Regions from separate parts of the Anoxybacillus sp. FSL W8-1294 genome, predicted to be linked through region 3. Evidence: predicted binding sites of a transcription regulator. Region 3 holds the regulator's gene; each other region holds the start of a gene.
What was found. Region 3 encodes Rex, which represses fermentation and respiration genes when NADH is low (regulators of the CRP and FNR family bind a similar motif). Its sites were predicted from a motif close to TTGTGAAATATTTCACAA; they were not measured.

Region 1 (4,220 bases), 880 kb from region 3:
CTTCGTCGTGTTCAAGGAAATAAACATGTGAAACTCATATACGATACAGATGGTTGCGGATGTGCCGTAAACGGAGTACCTATGTTACTGCTTGTCGATCAATTAGACGAACATGATGTGGAGATTGAAACAAACGATATGCCCATTTGGATGGAAAAACATCAGCTCATTTTTTTCGATGATCAAATGACGCTTGACGTTGTCGATGGAGCAGGGTGTTTTCAATTAAAAAGTCCAAATCAAATATTGAATCCGCGCATGTCACTGGTTGAGCGCTAAAAAATAAAAAAGCCCGGAATAAAAGCCGGGCTCATTCGTTTTTCGGGGCGCGAACGACCGATTGAAATTTTCCTTTATGGGCTGCATCACAAAACGGCATGTTTTGTGAGAGCCCACAACGACAGAGAGAAAACGTTTCTTTTGTTTCAAACTTGTTTCCTTCCATGTCAATTAATTCGACATCGCCGGTTACACGAAATGAACCATTATCCATCACTTTAATTTGTACTTTTGCCATATATTCCACCTCCTTGTATACCTTATATCGTATATACTATCTATTTTATATTAGAAATGCAAGGACGTGCATATTTGTCAGAACAGTGACAAGATAAATGGATGTGATTTTTTGTGATCAATGTCACATGATATAAATATTCCTTCTTGTACAATGGGAAGTAGTGATTGAATCGGAGGGATCAAAATGCGTGATTTTCATCAAAATCCATTTATCGTTATATGGGAGTTGACGCGAGCGTGTCAACTCAACTGTCTTCATTGTCGGGCCGAAGCGCAATATCATCGTGACCCATGTGAATTAACGTTTGAAGAGGGAAAACAACTTATTGATGACATTTATGAAATGGATCAGCCTCTTCTCGTGTTCACAGGTGGCGATCCACTGATGCGTCCAGATGTGTACGACATCGCTAAATATGCGATTGATAAAGGACTTCGTGTATCGATGACCCCAAGTGCAACACCAAACGTGACAAAAGAAGCGATCCGAAAAGCAAAAGAAGTCGGCTTAGCGCGATGGGCATTTAGTTTAGATGGCCCAAACGCGGAAATTCATGACCATTTTCGGGGCATGTCCGGCTCTTTTGATTTAACGATGAAGGCGATCGAATATTTACATGAGTTGGAAATACCGGTGCAAATTAATACGGTCATTTCTCGATATAATGTTCATGTTCTTGATGAAATGGTGCAACTTGTTGAAAAGCTTGGATGTGTGCTTTGGAGCGTATTTTTTCTCGTACCGACAGGCAGGGGGAAAGAGACGGATATGATTTCACCCGTTGAGCATGAAAAAGTGTTTCGTTGGCTTTATGAAACGAGTAAACGTGTACCGTTTGATATTAAAACGACTGCAGGACAACATTATCGACGTGTTGTGTTGCAGCAAAAAATGCGAGAGCAACAAATTCACGGTGACATTCGTTATGAAGACGTGTTAATGAAAGGGCTGACCGGGCAAGTAGATGGGCTAGGACGTGCCCCAAAAGGAGTAAACGATGGAAACGGTTTTGTATTTATTTCGCATATTGGTGACGTATATCCAAGTGGACTATTGCCTGTAAAAGCAGGGAATGTACGTGAACAACCGTTATCCCATATTTATCGCCATTCTCTGATTTTCAAACAGTTAAGAAATCCAGACGGATATAAAGGAAAATGTGGCGTATGTGAATTTCGCTACGTTTGTGGCGGATCGCGTTCAAGAGCATATGCGGTTACAGGCGATTACTTAGCAAGCGAACCGTACTGCATCTACATCCCGAAGGCGTGGAGGCAAAAAGAAAGGGTCGGCGAATAGCCGGCTTTTTTCTATTCATCCATACAGGCGATAAGTTCCTTATTTGTGTAAATTGGGAACTTGTCTTTTTTCTACAAACATTTTATTCATATGAAAGAACGTATGAAAATTTTGTGAACATAACAAAAATTGCGAACAATATAGCAGTACCGATTAATAAATTTTTTTACGATAAAATTGCTAAATGATAGAGCGAAGGGGGAAATAAAGATGGAACGATTAAAACAATTTTAACAGGTTTTGTCGGTGCCGCAGATGGTTTAGGAGGGTTCTTTTTACCTAATATTTTAGGTATGTTTAAACAATGGACAAATTCGTATTCATACGGTTTTTGGTAGGTTGCAGCGACGATGATGGTTGCGATGCTCATCATGAGACAGTTACGTAAAACGATTGCTTAAATATCATTTTTTAACATTGTATGAACGTTTCAGAAAATGTGATACACATCACATTTTTATTTATGTGCTTTCTTTATGATGAAAGTACAGAAACCATTTTTACAATCATACTTCAAAAAGGAGAGACGATTGTTATGAGTCAAACATTGAAAACGGTGTCACAATATGTTGAACGGAAAAGTCGTATCGGTTCGTATTGGAACCCAGAGGATCCTGTGTTTTGGGAAAAAGAAGGGAAAAAACATGCTCGCCGAAATCTTTGGATCTCCGTTCCAACACTAATGCTTGCATTTATCGTCTGGCAAATTTGGTCTATCATTGCCGCCCGATTAAATGACATTGGTTTTCAGTTTACGCAAAGTCAATTGTTTACGTTAGCTGCTGTGCCGGGATTAGTTGGGGCAACGTTACGCTTCGTTTATACGTTTGCAGTCGGGAAATTCGGAGGAAAAAACTGGACTGTTTTTTCGACAGGGGTGTTACTTATTCCTGCCATTGGACTTGGATTGGCAGTCCAAAATCCCGATACACCGTATTGGGTAATGTTACTATTAGCTGCTCTCTGTGGGCTTGGTGGAGGAAACTTTGCATCTGCATTAGCTAACATTAGCTTTTTCTTCCCGAAAAAAGAAAAAGGAACAGCACTTGGCATTAACGGTGGCCTTGGAAACATGGGTGTATCGGTCGTTCAGTTTGTTACACCGTTGATCGTAACAGTTGGTGTGTTTGGAGAGATCGGTGGCGAACCACAAGTGTTGGCAGACGGTTCAAAAGTTTGGTTGCAAAACGCTGCATTTATTTGGGTCATTCCGATTGTGTTTTTTACGATTTTAGCATATTTCGGTATGGATAACTTGCCCAACGTAAAACAATCTGTATCGGAGCAGTTTGTTATCGTCAAACGAAAACATACATGGATTATGACATGGTTATATGTTGCAACGTTCGGTTCGTTTATTGGATATGCCGCGGCGTTTCCTCTTTTATTAACATCACAATTTCCAGAACATGCATCGCTCGCCTTTTTAGGAGCGTTTTTAGCAGCTGCATTCCGTCCGGTCGGTGGATGGTTGGCCGATAAATTAGGAGGAGCGCGTGTAACAAACTACGTTTTAATTGTTATGGGGCTTGGTGCTGCTGCGGTTATGTATTTTACAACTGAAAAACAATTTATCGGATTTATTGTATCTTTCATGATCTTATTTATTGCTGCTGGAATGGGATCAGGGTCAACATTCCAAATGATCCCAATCATCTTCCCACCAAAAGAAGCAGCACCTGTTCTTGGTTTTACGGCAGCGTTTGCGGCATATGGTTCATTCTTTATTCCAAAATTGTTTGGTTGGGCTTCCCAAAATACAGGTACACCAATTACGGCATTTTATTTCTTTATCGCATTTTATGTTGTATCTTTGATTATGAACTGGTATTATTATGCTAGAAAAAATGCGGAAGTGAAATGTTAGAAGAATAAAAGAAGGGGATATCTGTAATAGATATTCCCTTTTGATATATGGAGGGACTAAAGTGAGAAAAATGTGTTTTTTTATTATGATTTTGTTATTAGTGGCATGTAATCCTCACGCCGCTCAACCAAATGCGACACCATCCATTAAAGTTGCGGCAGCTGCAGATTTAACCCATGCATTTAAAGAAGTTGGGAAGCAGTTTAAAAAAGAAACGGGAATAGACGTTACATTTGTTTTCGGTTCGAGTGGTCAGCTAGCAGAACAAATTAAGCAAGGGGCTCCATTTGACATGTTTGCTTCAGCGAATGTAGAATATGTCGATGAACTCGTTCGCGAGCATATCGCTCTTGAACAAACAAAAAACATATACGCCTTTGGGCGCATTGGACTTGCCGTAAAAGAAGGAGTAGCTGTAACGTCATTACAAGATTTACTGAAAAAAGAAGTGAAAAAAGTGGCGATTGCTAACCCGGATCATGCACCGTATGGACTAGCAGCAAAGCAAGCGTTACAGAAAGCGGGTTTATGGGA
Region 2 (4,220 bases), 900 kb from region 3:
AAATACGTGCGTTTGTCATGGATGCCGATGATGAACCATTCGTTTCGATCTTTGAACAAGGTGTCGATGTCGTGATCGATGGAACCGATAACTTTGAAACGCGGTTTCTAATCAATGATTTAGCTCAAAAATATAACGTTCCTTGGATTTATGGAGCTTGCGTCGGAAGTTACGGCTTATCGTTTGCGATGATCCCTGGAAAAACGCCTTGTTTTCGCTGCTTGGTTCATCATTTGCCTTCTTATCATATGACATGTGACAACATTGGCATTATTGCACCGACGGTTCAGATGGTCGCTTCTTATCAAACAGCAGAAGCGCTCAAAATTTTAGTTGAAGATGAACGAGCGATTCGGGATTCTCTCGTTGTGTTTGATTTATGGAAAAATGAACATCGTTTTCTGAAAGTGAACAAATTAAAAAATAAGCAATGCCCTTCTTGCGGAGAGCATCGATCGTATCCATCGCTTCAAGAACCAAAAGCAAAAATGGCCGTTTTATGTGGAAGAGAAACGGTGCAAATTCGCCATCCTCATTCGTTTGATTTAAAGGAAATGGCGCAACAAATCAAAGCAAGCGGACAAAAAGTACAATACAATGATTATTTAATGATCACCGAATTAGAAGGGCATCGCACGGTTTTGTTTGCGGACGGAAGAATGCTCATTCATGGCACAAAAGATTTAATGGATGCACGCTCCTTGTATCAAAAATATTTTGCTTAAGGAAGGAGGCAGCATGATGTCGAATATATTAAGCAAAAAACACTTCGAACAATTAAAAAACTTAGCGTATAAGACTGCCAAAGTAAAAAAAGGAATGTTTTTATTTCAAGAAGGGCAAGTGGGCGAGAACTTTTTTGTTGTGCTGTCTGGAAAATTTCAAATCAGCAAATTTTCCGGTGACGGAAAAGAGCTTTGTTTACGGTTGTGCGGACCGAATGCGGTCATTGGGGAATTGATGATTTTCTCCGATAACGGACGATATTTATTTAACGCTCGAGCATTGGAAGATAGCGAAGTGCTCATCATTAAAAACGAGTCGATTGAAAAAGAGCTGCTCGCGAATCCGGAATTTGCGGTGGAATTTTTAAAAATGATGACCGATCATTTTCGAAAACAACATACGAAATTTCGCGATCTCGTACTGTATGGAAAAAAAGGGGCGCTTTACTCTACTCTTATCCGCATGGCCAATAGTTATGGCGTGCAAACGAGCGATGGTATTTTGTTAGATGTTCCGATTACTCACCAAGATTTAGCGCATTTCAGTTCGACATCGCGTGAAAGTGTGAATCGTGAATTGAACGCATTGAAAAGTAAAGGGATCGTTTCCTTTAAAGGGCGGAAAATTATTATTCATAGTTTAGATTATTTAAAGCGGCAAATTAATTGTGAAAACTGTCCTTCGTCATACTGTAACATCGAGTGAAAATGTCAATCGATATTCATTTTTTGATTGAATGATGTGATGCGCATCACACAAGCCCGCGCGCATTCTCTTGTACAATAAACATGTAAATAGTAAAAGGAAAGAGGGAGAAACGATGGAATTTTCACCATGCAGCATCATTGGAGACGGAGAAGTTGAATTATGTCCGCCTTTACAACGGTTAAAAGAAGAACACGAGCCGTTAAATGAAAAAAAATACGCGCTATTTGTTGCCGCACAAAAAATTTATAACGGGGAAGAAGAAAATGTGCTCGAAGCGCTCGTTCGTTTACGCGAAAATGTGCAGCAATTTTTACAAGAGCTCGATCCTCATTCTCGTCGCGAAGAAGATGTTCTTTTCCCTATGATGGCTCGATACATCGGCAGAGAATCTGGACCGATTGCGGTGATGGAATATGAACATCATGAAGCGAAAGAAAACATCTCGACGTTCTTAAAGAAAACGGAAACGATTGACATCCATGAAGCGAGAGAACTCGCTTCCTATGTGATGAACGCTTATATGATTTTAACCGATCATTTTACGAAAGAAGAATGCGTTCTTTTCCCGATGGCAGAAAAGCTATTATCATCTGAAGAAAAAGAAGAACTTGCGAAAAAAATAAACGAAATAGAAGGCTGACTAATGATTTAGTCGGCCTTTTTTATATATTTCGACATATTTGTGACAATTAAAAAACATGTGAGGTACCTCACATTTATTTGTGATGTTCCCGTTTATAGTGGAGATAGAAGGATTTCATACGAAGAGGAGTGAGCGATGTGAAAAAGAAGTCACCGTTGTTCAAACGATTGAACTACGTGAAACCGATTGAACGTCATGCAGATGCGCATAGTGAAGTCACATATCAAGATCGCGATTGGGAGCAAATATATCGTAGAAGATGGCAACATGACAAGGTCGTACGCTCAACACATGGCGTAAACTGTACAGGTTCATGTAGTTGGGATATTTATGTGAAAGACGGTATCGTCACATGGGAAGGTCAAAAACTCGACTATCCAACAACAGGACCGGATATGCCCGATTTTGAACCGCGGGGCTGTCCGCGTGGGGCAAGTTTTTCTTGGTATATTTATAGCCCGCTTCGCGTGAAGTACCCGTACGTTCGTGGCGTGTTGTTAAATATGTGGCGTGAAGCATTGCAGCAACATAAAAATCCGATTGATGCTTGGAAAAGCATCGTTGAAAACCCGGAGAAAGCAAAGCGTTATAAGCAGGCGCGTGGAAAAGGTGGATTTGTTCGTGCGGAGTGGGATGAAGTATTAAAACTTGTTGCCACCTCTTTACTTTATACAGTCATGAAATATGGTCCAGATCGAAACGTTGGTTTTTCTCCAATTCCCGCAATGTCGATGGTTAGCCATGCAGCAGGTGCACGCTTTATGTCATTAATGGGTGGACCGATGTTAAGCTTTTATGATTGGTACGCTGACTTGCCACCAGCTTCACCACAAATTTGGGGAGATCAAACGGACGTTCCAGAAAGTAGCGACTGGTATAACGCTGGTTACATTATGACATGGGGATCAAACATTCCAATGACGCGTACTCCAGACGCTCACTTTTTAGCAGAAGTTCGATACAAAGGAACAAAAGTCGTCTCGATTAGTCCAGACTTTGCTGAATCGACGAAGTTCGCGGATGAATGGTTGAGCGTTAAACAAGGGACAGACGGCGCTTTAGCGATGGCGATGGGGCACGTTATTTTAAAAGAGTTTTATGTAGATAGACAAGTACAATACTTTACAAACTACGCGAAAACATACACCGATTTTCCATTTTTAGTTACGTTGAAAAAGAAAGAAGATGGGCAATTTGTTGCTGATCGTTTCCTACACGCGTCTGATATTGGACGGAACACGACAAATGGGGAATGGAAACCAGCGCTTTGGAATGAACGAACAAATGATTTTGCGATTCCGAATGGAACAATTGGTTCACGCTGGGAAAACAAAGGAAAATGGAACTTAAACATGGTAGACGAAGAAACAGAGGAAGCGATCGAGCCGCGACTGACGATGTTAGGCATAGAAGACAAGGTTGTAACTATACAAATTCCGTATTTTTCTCATGATGGAAACAAAATTTTAAAACGTGCTGTGCCTGTAAAACGCGTACAAATGGAGCATGAAGAATTATACGTTACGACCGTATATGATTTAGTGCTTGCTAACTATGGGGTTGATCGTGGGATCGGTGGTGAAGTAGCGAAAACATACGATGACCTTATTCCGTTTACGCCAGCATGGCAAGAAAACATCACAGGTGTGAAGCGCGATCTCGTTATTCAAATTGCGCGCGAGTTCGCTCAAAATGCAATCGATACAAAAGGTCGCTCAATGATTATCGTTGGCGCAGGGATTAACCATTGGTTTAACTCAGATACGATTTATCGTGCCGTCTTAAACCTCGTTTTATTCGTTGGTGCACAAGGAGTAAACGGGGGTGGTTGGGCGCATTATGTTGGTCAAGAAAAATTGCGCCCGGTAGAAGGTTGGCAAACGATTATGACGGCACGAGATTGGCAGGCTCCACCAAAACTGCAAAACGGCACATCATTTTATTATTTTGCAACGGATCAATGGCGGTATGAGGATACGCCGGTTGGGCAACTCGTCTCACCGCTTGTTAAAGAGGCGCGTTACCAACATTATGCCGATTATAACGTCCTTGCGGCGCGTTTAGGTTGGCTTCCGTCTTATCCGACATTTGAGAAAAACGGAATCGATCTTTACAACGAAGCGGTTGCTTCTGGAGCGAAAAC
Region 3 (4,220 bases):
ATAACTTATATTTAGGTGTTTTTTCTGTGGATATCTTTGTGTAAAAGATGAGCTAGCCCACAAATGGAGCTAGCTCGTTATTATTTTTGTAAAAGTTCCCATTGTTCGAATAACTCGTCGAATTTTTGTTTCAGCTCATCAATTTTTCCTTGAGTATCCCGAGCTTTTTCATAGTCGTTGTAACAGGAAGGATCATATAATTGTTGTTCATACGTAGCAATTTGTTGTTCGATTCGCTCCATTTCCGTTTCTAGCTGTTCGATTTTTCGTTGTCGTTGTCGTTCTAATTTTTTTCGTTCTTTTTCTTCTTCGTACGAACGTTTTGGTGACAACGATTCGCCCGTTTTAGTTTTTTGGCTAATTTGTCCAAGCTCAAGCAGCTCTGCTTTTTTTGCTACGTAATAATCATAGTCCCCTAAATACTCAACAAGACCGTCTGTGGATAACTCATATATTTTTGTTGCAATTTTGTTAATAAAATAACGATCGTGTGAAACGAATATAATTGTTCCTGGGTATTCTATGAGCGCTTGTTCTAGCACTTCTTTGCTATCTAAATCCAAATGGTTTGTCGGTTCATCTAAAACTAATACGTTTGCCTTCTTCATCATGAGTTTAGCGAGAGCGAGTCGCGCTTTTTCTCCACCGCTTAACGTCTGAACAGGCTTCAATACGTCGTCACCAGAAAATAAAAAGTTGCCGAGAATGGTCCGAATTTCTTTCTCTGTTCTTAATCGATCTTCGTCCCACAGTTCGTCGATCACTCGTTTGTTTGATGTTAATTGTGCTTGTTCTTGATCATAATAGCCAATTTGTACGTTTGTTCCGTAGCGTATTTCTCCTTGTTTTGGATGGAGTTGTTTGATGATCGTTTTTAAAAGAGTTGATTTTCCAATTCCATTGGGTCCAATTAGCGCAATACTATCTCCGCGAGTGATACGGAATGAAAGGTTTGTTGCGATGATGTGATCGTAACCGATTGCTAAGTTGTTAGCTGTCAGCACGTCGTTTCCGCTTGGGCGTTCGATTTCGAAACGAAACGATGCCGATTTTTCATCACCGAGTGGCTTGTCGATGATATTCATTTTTTCTAATTGTTTTCTACGGCTTTGTGCTCGCTTCGTTGTTGATGCACGAGCGATGTTGCGTTGAACAAAATCTTTTAATTTTGTAATTTCCTCTTGTTGTTTTTCATACAATTTTAGTTGTTGTTCAAATTGTTCAGCACGTTGTTGTAAGTAGCTTGTATAGTTTCCGACATATTTTTTTATTTTTGTGCGTGATAGTTCATACACTTGTGTCACGATTTGGTCAAGAAAATAGCGATCGTGGGAGACGATAAGAATGGCCCCATCGTAATTTTTTAAATATTGTTCAAGCCATTGCAACGTTTCCATATCTAAATGGTTTGTCGGTTCGTCTAAAATGAGCAAATCGGGCCTTGTAAGGAGCAGTTTACCAAGCGCTAGCCTCGTCCGCTGTCCACCGCTTAATGTAGATACTTTTGTCGTATAATCGTACTGTGAGAAGCGGAGACCATGAAGAACCGAACGAATATCTGCTTCATATTGATAGCCGCCTTTTTCTTTGAATTCTGTTTGTAAACGATCATATTGCTCAAGTAGGCGCTCATAGTCAGCATCATGTAAACTCATTTGTTGTTCTAGTTCGCGTAATTGTTTTTCCATTTGTTGTAGCGGGGCAAACACATCGAGCATTTCTTCCCAAATGGAACGATGCGCTTGCAACCCTGTATATTGATCTAAATAACCGATCGTTACGTGTTTCGGTTTAATGATTTCGCCTGTGTCGTATGACAACTGTCCGGCAATGATTTTTAATAATGTCGATTTTCCCGCGCCATTTCTTCCAACTAACGCAATACGGTCTTTTTCTTGTATTTCAAGCTTAATGTCTGATAAAACTTGTTCTGCTCCATATGATTTGGATAGTTGATTTACTTGTAAAATGATCATTCTTTCTCACCTCAATCTTCTTTTGATAGTGTAACGTACTTTCTTGATATTCGGCAACACTAGTGTACGAATAACAAATTTGACAAAAATAATAATAAAGGGTACAAAGGAAAGACAGAATGAAAAAAATAGTGTATAGTTTAGAAGTGGGAAGAATTTTTTAGACGTATAGGAGAGAAAAATGAAAGCGCTAACTATTTGTGAAAGGAAATGTGGGGGATTGACTCGTGAATAATGAACAACCAAAAATTCCGCAGGCGACCGCAAAGCGACTACCGTTGTACTATCGTTTTTTGAAAAACTTGCATGCATCAGGCAAGCAACGTGTATCTTCAGCGGAGTTAAGCGAAGCTGTAAAAGTCGATTCAGCAACGATTCGCCGAGATTTTTCATACTTTGGTGCGCTTGGAAAAAAAGGATACGGATATAATGTCAATTATTTGCTGTCATTTTTTCGTAAAACGTTAGACCAAGATGAGACGACAGAAGTGGCGTTATTTGGGGTTGGAAATTTAGGGACTGCATTTTTAAACTACAATTTCAGCAAAAATAATAATACGAAAATTGTGATGGCATTTGATGTCGATCCAGACAAAGTCGGAACGGAAGTAGGAGGAGTTCCTGTTTATCATTTAGATGAGCTGGAAGAAAAGCTCGGGGAGATTACAGTAGCTATTTTAACTGTGCCGGCTCAAGTTGCTCAACCGATTACCGACCGGCTAGTCCAAAAAGGTATTAAAGGAATTTTAAACTTTACACCTGCTCGCTTGCATGTGCCAGAACACATTCGTGTTCATCATATTGATTTAGCGGTCGAACTGCAGTCACTCGTTTACTTTTTAAAACATTACGGAAATGAGTAAACCTCCCGTTTACGAGCGGGAGGTTTTTTTTCGTAAAGAACGAATTCCTGCGCCGAAATCAAATGTAGCAATTAAAATAAATAGCATCGTTGTGATGTCCCAAATACCATCATCGGCGGTATGGACAGCAAAATAAGTAAATAGAATGCCAGTGAGAAAATAAAACAACGGTTCAGACTTCATGAAAACAGCCTCCAAATTACGAATTGCATTCGTTCTGCCTCACGCATAATGCTTTCGATTTCTTCAGCAAATAATGTTTGAATTGCAACGACAAAGGTGTTCATCAGTACATGTGCTGCAATAGGTACGAGAATGCGCTTTGTTTTGACATATAGGAAAGCAAATACAAATCCCATCGTTGCATAAAGAAGCAAATGTTCAAACTCTAAATGAACAACAGCAAATAAAAGTGAACTGACGAGCGCTGATAAGAAAAAATTGTATTTTTGATACAACGTCCCGAAAATAATTTTCCGAAAGATGATTTCCTCTAAAATTGGTCCGACGACTGATGTAACGAGTATAAGAGCTGGTGTCAATTTGACCATTTCAACGATGCGTCTCGTGTTTTCGGACCCCATTTCGACACCAAATAGGTGCATCTCAATATTAGCTGCAATGCCTTGGGCGAAAAGAGCGAGCAAAAACCCCCCAATCGCCCAAAAGAATGACATGCCAATCGATGCTTGATGGCGATCATAAGAGTATTTCATATCTTCTCTCATAAAATAAAGAACGAGAAAAAGGGCAATCGAAAAACTAATGACAGCCCAATAGCCTGAGGCGATCGATAAAGCTACTTCTTTATTTGATGCGTTAATAAATCCGCTATGCGCAAGTAAAGGAACGCCGACTAAACTCGATAGTTGCATAGCGACGTATGTAATGATGACATACCAATATTGCTTTTTCACATGTTCAACCCCTTCGTGCAAATTGTCTAGCTTTAGACGAGCATTTTCTAAGCGTCTGCTTCCTTAGCTGAGCGAATGATCGTCCTCTGCTTTCTAAATTGAATACTTTTTCATTTTATCATATTTTTTGTATGAATTTCGAAAGGAAAGACATAATGTTAAAGAGGGAATCATTTAATGAAAAATTTTTAACTTCCTACTTGCAAAATTAAAAAAAGTTCATTAATATAATAAGTGTGTTAGCACTCAATAAGAATGAGTGCTAATAACGGAACGAAAATCTAATTAAGGAGGTCGTTTGCCGTGTTGAAGCCACTAGGTGATCGTATTGTCATTGAATTAATTCAAACTGAAGAAAAAACAGCGAGCGGAATTGTCTTACCAGACACAGCAAAAGAAAAACCACAAGAAGGAAAAGTTGTGGCAGTTGGTTCAGGTCGCGTTCTTGATAATGGTGAGCGCGT
Region 4 (4,220 bases), 250 kb from region 3:
TTTCCTTTGCGAGCAATTTTTCAACTTTCTCCTTAATCTTTTTTTCATTCGCTTCGTAATATTTCCGAGCGTTCTCTTCCCCGACATGTGAAATAAGTTCGTGGTAAATAAGATCGTGCTGGGCAGTAATTTTTGCCGTCGTATGCCCTGTTGTGCCGTGACATAGTCGATTTGCTTCGATGACGGCGACACGCACGCCTTGTTTAGCGAGCAAATAAGCGGTTGTAATACCTGTTATTCCTCCACCAATAATCGCTACATCCGTTTTAATCGGCTTTGTCAAAGGCGGAAAGGATGGTATTGTTGTTGTTTGTAGCCAATACGATTGAGATAACTTTGGTAAAGACATGTTTTTGTTCCTCCATACCCATGTTTTTCTTAATTTTCCCCAAACCGAAAAGTTTATGATGAACATTTGCAAAGATGATAAAATGGAAATAGACGAGTATCGAAACGTTTTAATAACATAACGTAAGAGGGAGAGTTAAAGTGAATAAAGATGCAAATATTCGTTTACAAGATAACGTCGTGTTAGAACATTATGGGCTTAATGAGCTGCATTTAGAATCTGTTCGCCATTATCGCGAACAATTTGCAAAAGTGAAACCAAACCACCCGTGGAACGGATTAGAAACAAAAGATTTTTTATATAAAATCGGCGCATGGGGAAAAATACGAGACACAAACAAAGAGGGACTCACACTCGCAGGACTTCTTATGTTTAGCGAAGAGCGAATGATTACAGAAGTTTTACCACAATACTTTTTAGAGTATCGTGAATATGGAGATGATGAGCTGCATTGGTCAAACCGTTTTACTTCACAGGACGGAACATGGTCGGGAAATATTTATGATTTTTATTTTAAAGTGATGCACGAGGTCAACGACGTATCACAAGTTGAAAAAGACGCTGTCCATGAAGCGTTAATGAATGCAATCGTCCATGCTGATTATAGCGGTGATGGAGGGATTATTGTTGAACGGCAGCGATCATGTATTCAAATGTCTAACCCTGGTTTGTTTGGTATTCCTTTAGAACAAGCAAATAGTGGTGGAGTCAGCTATTTGCGCAATCCAAATATGTTTAAAATGTTTATTTACATTCAGTTTTGTAAACGTGCTGGAGTCGGTTTAAAAACGATGGAGACAATTTACTCACAACAATTTGCTGTTGAGCAATATGATTTTCAAAAACGAACGGTTGTTACATTGCCTATTGTGTCCTTCCCAGAAAGACACGACTATATAAATGAGATCGAGGCATTGAGTGATTGGATGGGCGATGCACCATTATCAGACTCCATAAATAAAGAAAACAACTCCTATAATAACGATCAAAACTCCGTAAATAATGAGTTTGAGTCCGTAAATAAAGACCCAAACTCCTTAAATATCGAAATAAACCCCGTAAATAAAGTGCTTGACTCCATAAATAAAAAGGATAGCTCCGTAAATAAAGATGATAACTCCGTAAACATCTCATTCAACTCCGTAAATAAATTGGATGAGGAAGAAGAAAGAAATATCGATCAGGAGCTATGGAGCATTGCTGAAATTGCGCGTAAGAAAAAAAGACTTGCACCGGCAAAGATGGAAGAAGTCATTTTGCAACTATGTGCCCATCGGCCATTAATGTTAAAAGAATTAGCTTATTTATTAGATCGAACGCCAGACGGGCTGCGCAACAATTATTTAGGAAAGTTATTAGCGGAAGGGAAAATGCGTTTGAAGTATCCAGAACAACTGAATCACCCGAGACAGGCATATATAACGAATAAGTAATATTCATGATTTGTTCAATGTTTCACAATCTAAAAATAAAAAATCATGTTACAATGATGGTAACAACAGAAAAGTTGAGGTGACGGCTGATGCTTATATGTGAATGGAGAGACTTTTCGACAGATGCAGAAACATATACATTGGGATTATTCGAAAAGATGATTGGCGATGAATTTGAAGCGATGATGTTTGAAGATGATCAAGATATTCCTTCTTATATATGGACGGTTAACTACGTCGTGATCGTTAAACGGAATACGCGTATGTACAACGATATTTCTTTTACAAAAATTCCACGCAATCCAGTATGTGAGTAACCGTCTTCTTCATGAGAAGCGGTTCTCTTATACAATATATTTGTTCAATATTTCACAAAGTTGACACACACAAACAAAACCTAATTCATTAAAATAAAAATGTGAAAACAATCACATTTTTATTTTCAACTAATTTGTGAATCTTTTCACAAAAATGATTATGGGAGGGGCTTATATGGCTGTGGAGGAAAAAGTATTAGACCAAAAGAAAGAAGTTACAAAAATGATTGATACGCTCGTTGCTAATGCTCAAAAAGCGCTTAAAGCGTTTCGTGATTACGATCAAGAAACGATTGATCATATTGTTAAACAAATGGCGTTAGCTGGGCTTGATAAACATATGTATTTAGCGAAACTAGCCATTGAAGAAACAAAGCGCGGCGTGTATGAAGATAAAATTATTAAAAACATTTTTGCGACAGAATACATTTATCATAACATCAAATATGATAAAACCGTCGGCGTTATTCGCGAAAATGAACAGGAAGGCGTCATTGAAATTGCAGAGCCAGTAGGCGTCATCGCCGGGGTAACCCCAGTCACGAACCCGACTTCAACAACAATGTTTAAAGCGCTCATTTCTATTAAAACGCGCAATCCAATCATTTTTGCGTTCCACCCATCTGCGCAAAAATGTAGCAGTGAAGCAGCACGTATTTTGCGCGATGCAGCCATTGCTGCGGGTGCGCCAGAACATTGTATTCAATGGATTGAAACTCCTTCTGTCGAAGCAACGCAACAATTGATGCATCACCCTGGTGTTTCGCTTATTCTTGCGACAGGTGGAGCAGGCATGGTGAAAGCGGCATATAGCTCAGGAAAGCCAGCATTAGGGGTTGGACCTGGTAACGTGCCTTGCTATATTGAGAAAACAGCAAATATTAAACGCGCGGTGAACGACCTTATTCTTTCAAAAACGTTTGATAACGGAATGATTTGTGCATCTGAACAAGCGGTCATTATTGATAAAGAGATTTATGATGCGGTGAAAAACGAAATGATCGCAAATAAGTGCTATTTCTTAAACGAAGAAGAAAAGAAAAAAGTTGAAAAGCTTGTTATCAATGAAAATACGTGTGCAGTCAATCCGAATATTGTCGGTAAACCAGCGTATGAAATTGCAAAAATGGCAGGCGTTGATGTACCTGTTGATACGAAAATTCTTGTAGCCGAATTAAAAAGCGTCGGTCCACAAGAACCACTTTCTCGTGAAAAACTAAGTCCAGTGTTGGCGTGCTATAAAGTAAACAGCACAGAAGAAGGATTAAAGCGGGCAGAAGAAGTGCTTGAATTTGGTGGACTTGGCCACTCCGCTGTCATTCATTCAGAAAATCAAGAAGTCATTCTTGAATTCGGTAAGCGAATGAAAGCAGGACGAATTATTTCGAACGCACCATCTTCACAAGGGGCGATCGGTGATATTTACAACGCATACATTCCGTCATTGACGCTCGGTTGTGGTACATTCGGTGGCAACTCTGTTTCAACAAACGTCGGTGCGACACATTTAATTAATATTAAAAAATTAGCGAGAAGGAATGTAAACATGCAGTGGTTTAAAGTTCCACCAAAAATTTATTTTGAAAAACATGCGACACAATATTTAGCGAAAATGCCAAACATCTCACGTGCCTTTATCGTTACAGACCCGGGTATGGTGAAGCTCGGCTATGTCGATAAAGTGTTATACTATTTGCGTAAACGTCCAGATTATGTGCATTGCGAAATTTTCTCAGAAGTTGAACCAGATCCATCGATTGAAACAGTGATGAAAGGTGCCGACATGATGCATGCGTTCCAGCCAGACGTCATCATCGCGCTCGGCGGTGGTTCGGCGATGGACGCGGCGAAAGCGATGTGGTTGTTCTATGAACATCCAAATACCGACTTTAATGGCTTAAAACAAAAGTTTTTAGATATTCGTAAACGCGTATTTAAATATCCAAAACTCGGTCAAAAAGCGCAATTTGTCGCGATTCCAACAACGTCTGGTACAGGTTCAGAAGTCACATCATTTGCGGTCATTACAGATAAGAAAAATAACGTCAAATATCCGCTTGCTGACTACGAGTTAACACCAGATGTCGCCATCGTTGACCCACAATTCGTCATGACGATGCC

Region 1: a site for Rex is predicted at 2,257-2,274, ahead of NSQ23_RS05800 (NarK family nitrate/nitrite MFS transporter). Genes of this name have one in related genera too.
Region 2: a site for Rex is predicted at 2,133-2,150, ahead of NSQ23_RS05900 (nitrate reductase subunit alpha). Genes of this name have one in related genera too.
Region 4: a site for Rex is predicted at 2,234-2,251, ahead of adhE (bifunctional acetaldehyde-CoA/alcohol dehydrogenase). Genes of this name have one in related genera too.

What each region holds. Positions count from the first base shown of each region.
Region 1 is NZ_CP150179.1:1,092,809-1,097,028, forward strand. Features, by position in the region: gene NSQ23_RS05780 (iron-sulfur cluster biosynthesis family protein) at 1-279, shown strand, start outside; gene NSQ23_RS05785 (CDGSH iron-sulfur domain-containing protein) at 311-517, opposite strand; gene NSQ23_RS05790 (TIGR04053 family radical SAM/SPASM domain-containing protein) at 704-1,819, shown strand; gene NSQ23_RS05795 (hypothetical protein) at 1,986-2,189, opposite strand; gene NSQ23_RS05800 (NarK family nitrate/nitrite MFS transporter) at 2,355-3,686, shown strand; gene modA (molybdate ABC transporter substrate-binding protein) at 3,757-4,220, shown strand, end outside.
Region 2 is NZ_CP150179.1:1,112,193-1,116,412, forward strand. Features, by position in the region: gene NSQ23_RS05885 (ThiF family adenylyltransferase) at 1-725, shown strand, start outside; gene NSQ23_RS05890 (Crp/Fnr family transcriptional regulator) at 742-1,431, shown strand; gene NSQ23_RS05895 (hemerythrin domain-containing protein) at 1,547-2,074, shown strand; gene NSQ23_RS05900 (nitrate reductase subunit alpha) at 2,215-4,220, shown strand, end outside.
Region 3 is NZ_CP150179.1:208,929-213,148, forward strand. Features, by position in the region: gene NSQ23_RS01230 (ABC-F family ATP-binding cassette domain-containing protein) at 81-1,976, opposite strand; gene NSQ23_RS01235 (redox-sensing transcriptional repressor Rex) at 2,204-2,839, shown strand; gene NSQ23_RS01240 (YdiK family protein) at 2,849-3,022, opposite strand; gene NSQ23_RS01245 (type II CAAX endopeptidase family protein) at 3,019-3,756, opposite strand; gene groES (co-chaperone GroES) at 4,060-4,220, shown strand, end outside.
Region 4 is NZ_CP150179.1:2,897,829-2,902,048, reverse strand. Features, by position in the region: partial or broken gene NSQ23_RS15655 (FAD-dependent oxidoreductase) at 17-349, opposite strand; gene NSQ23_RS15650 (transcriptional regulator) at 490-1,782, shown strand; gene NSQ23_RS15645 (hypothetical protein) at 1,872-2,099, shown strand; gene adhE (bifunctional acetaldehyde-CoA/alcohol dehydrogenase) at 2,275-4,220, shown strand, end outside.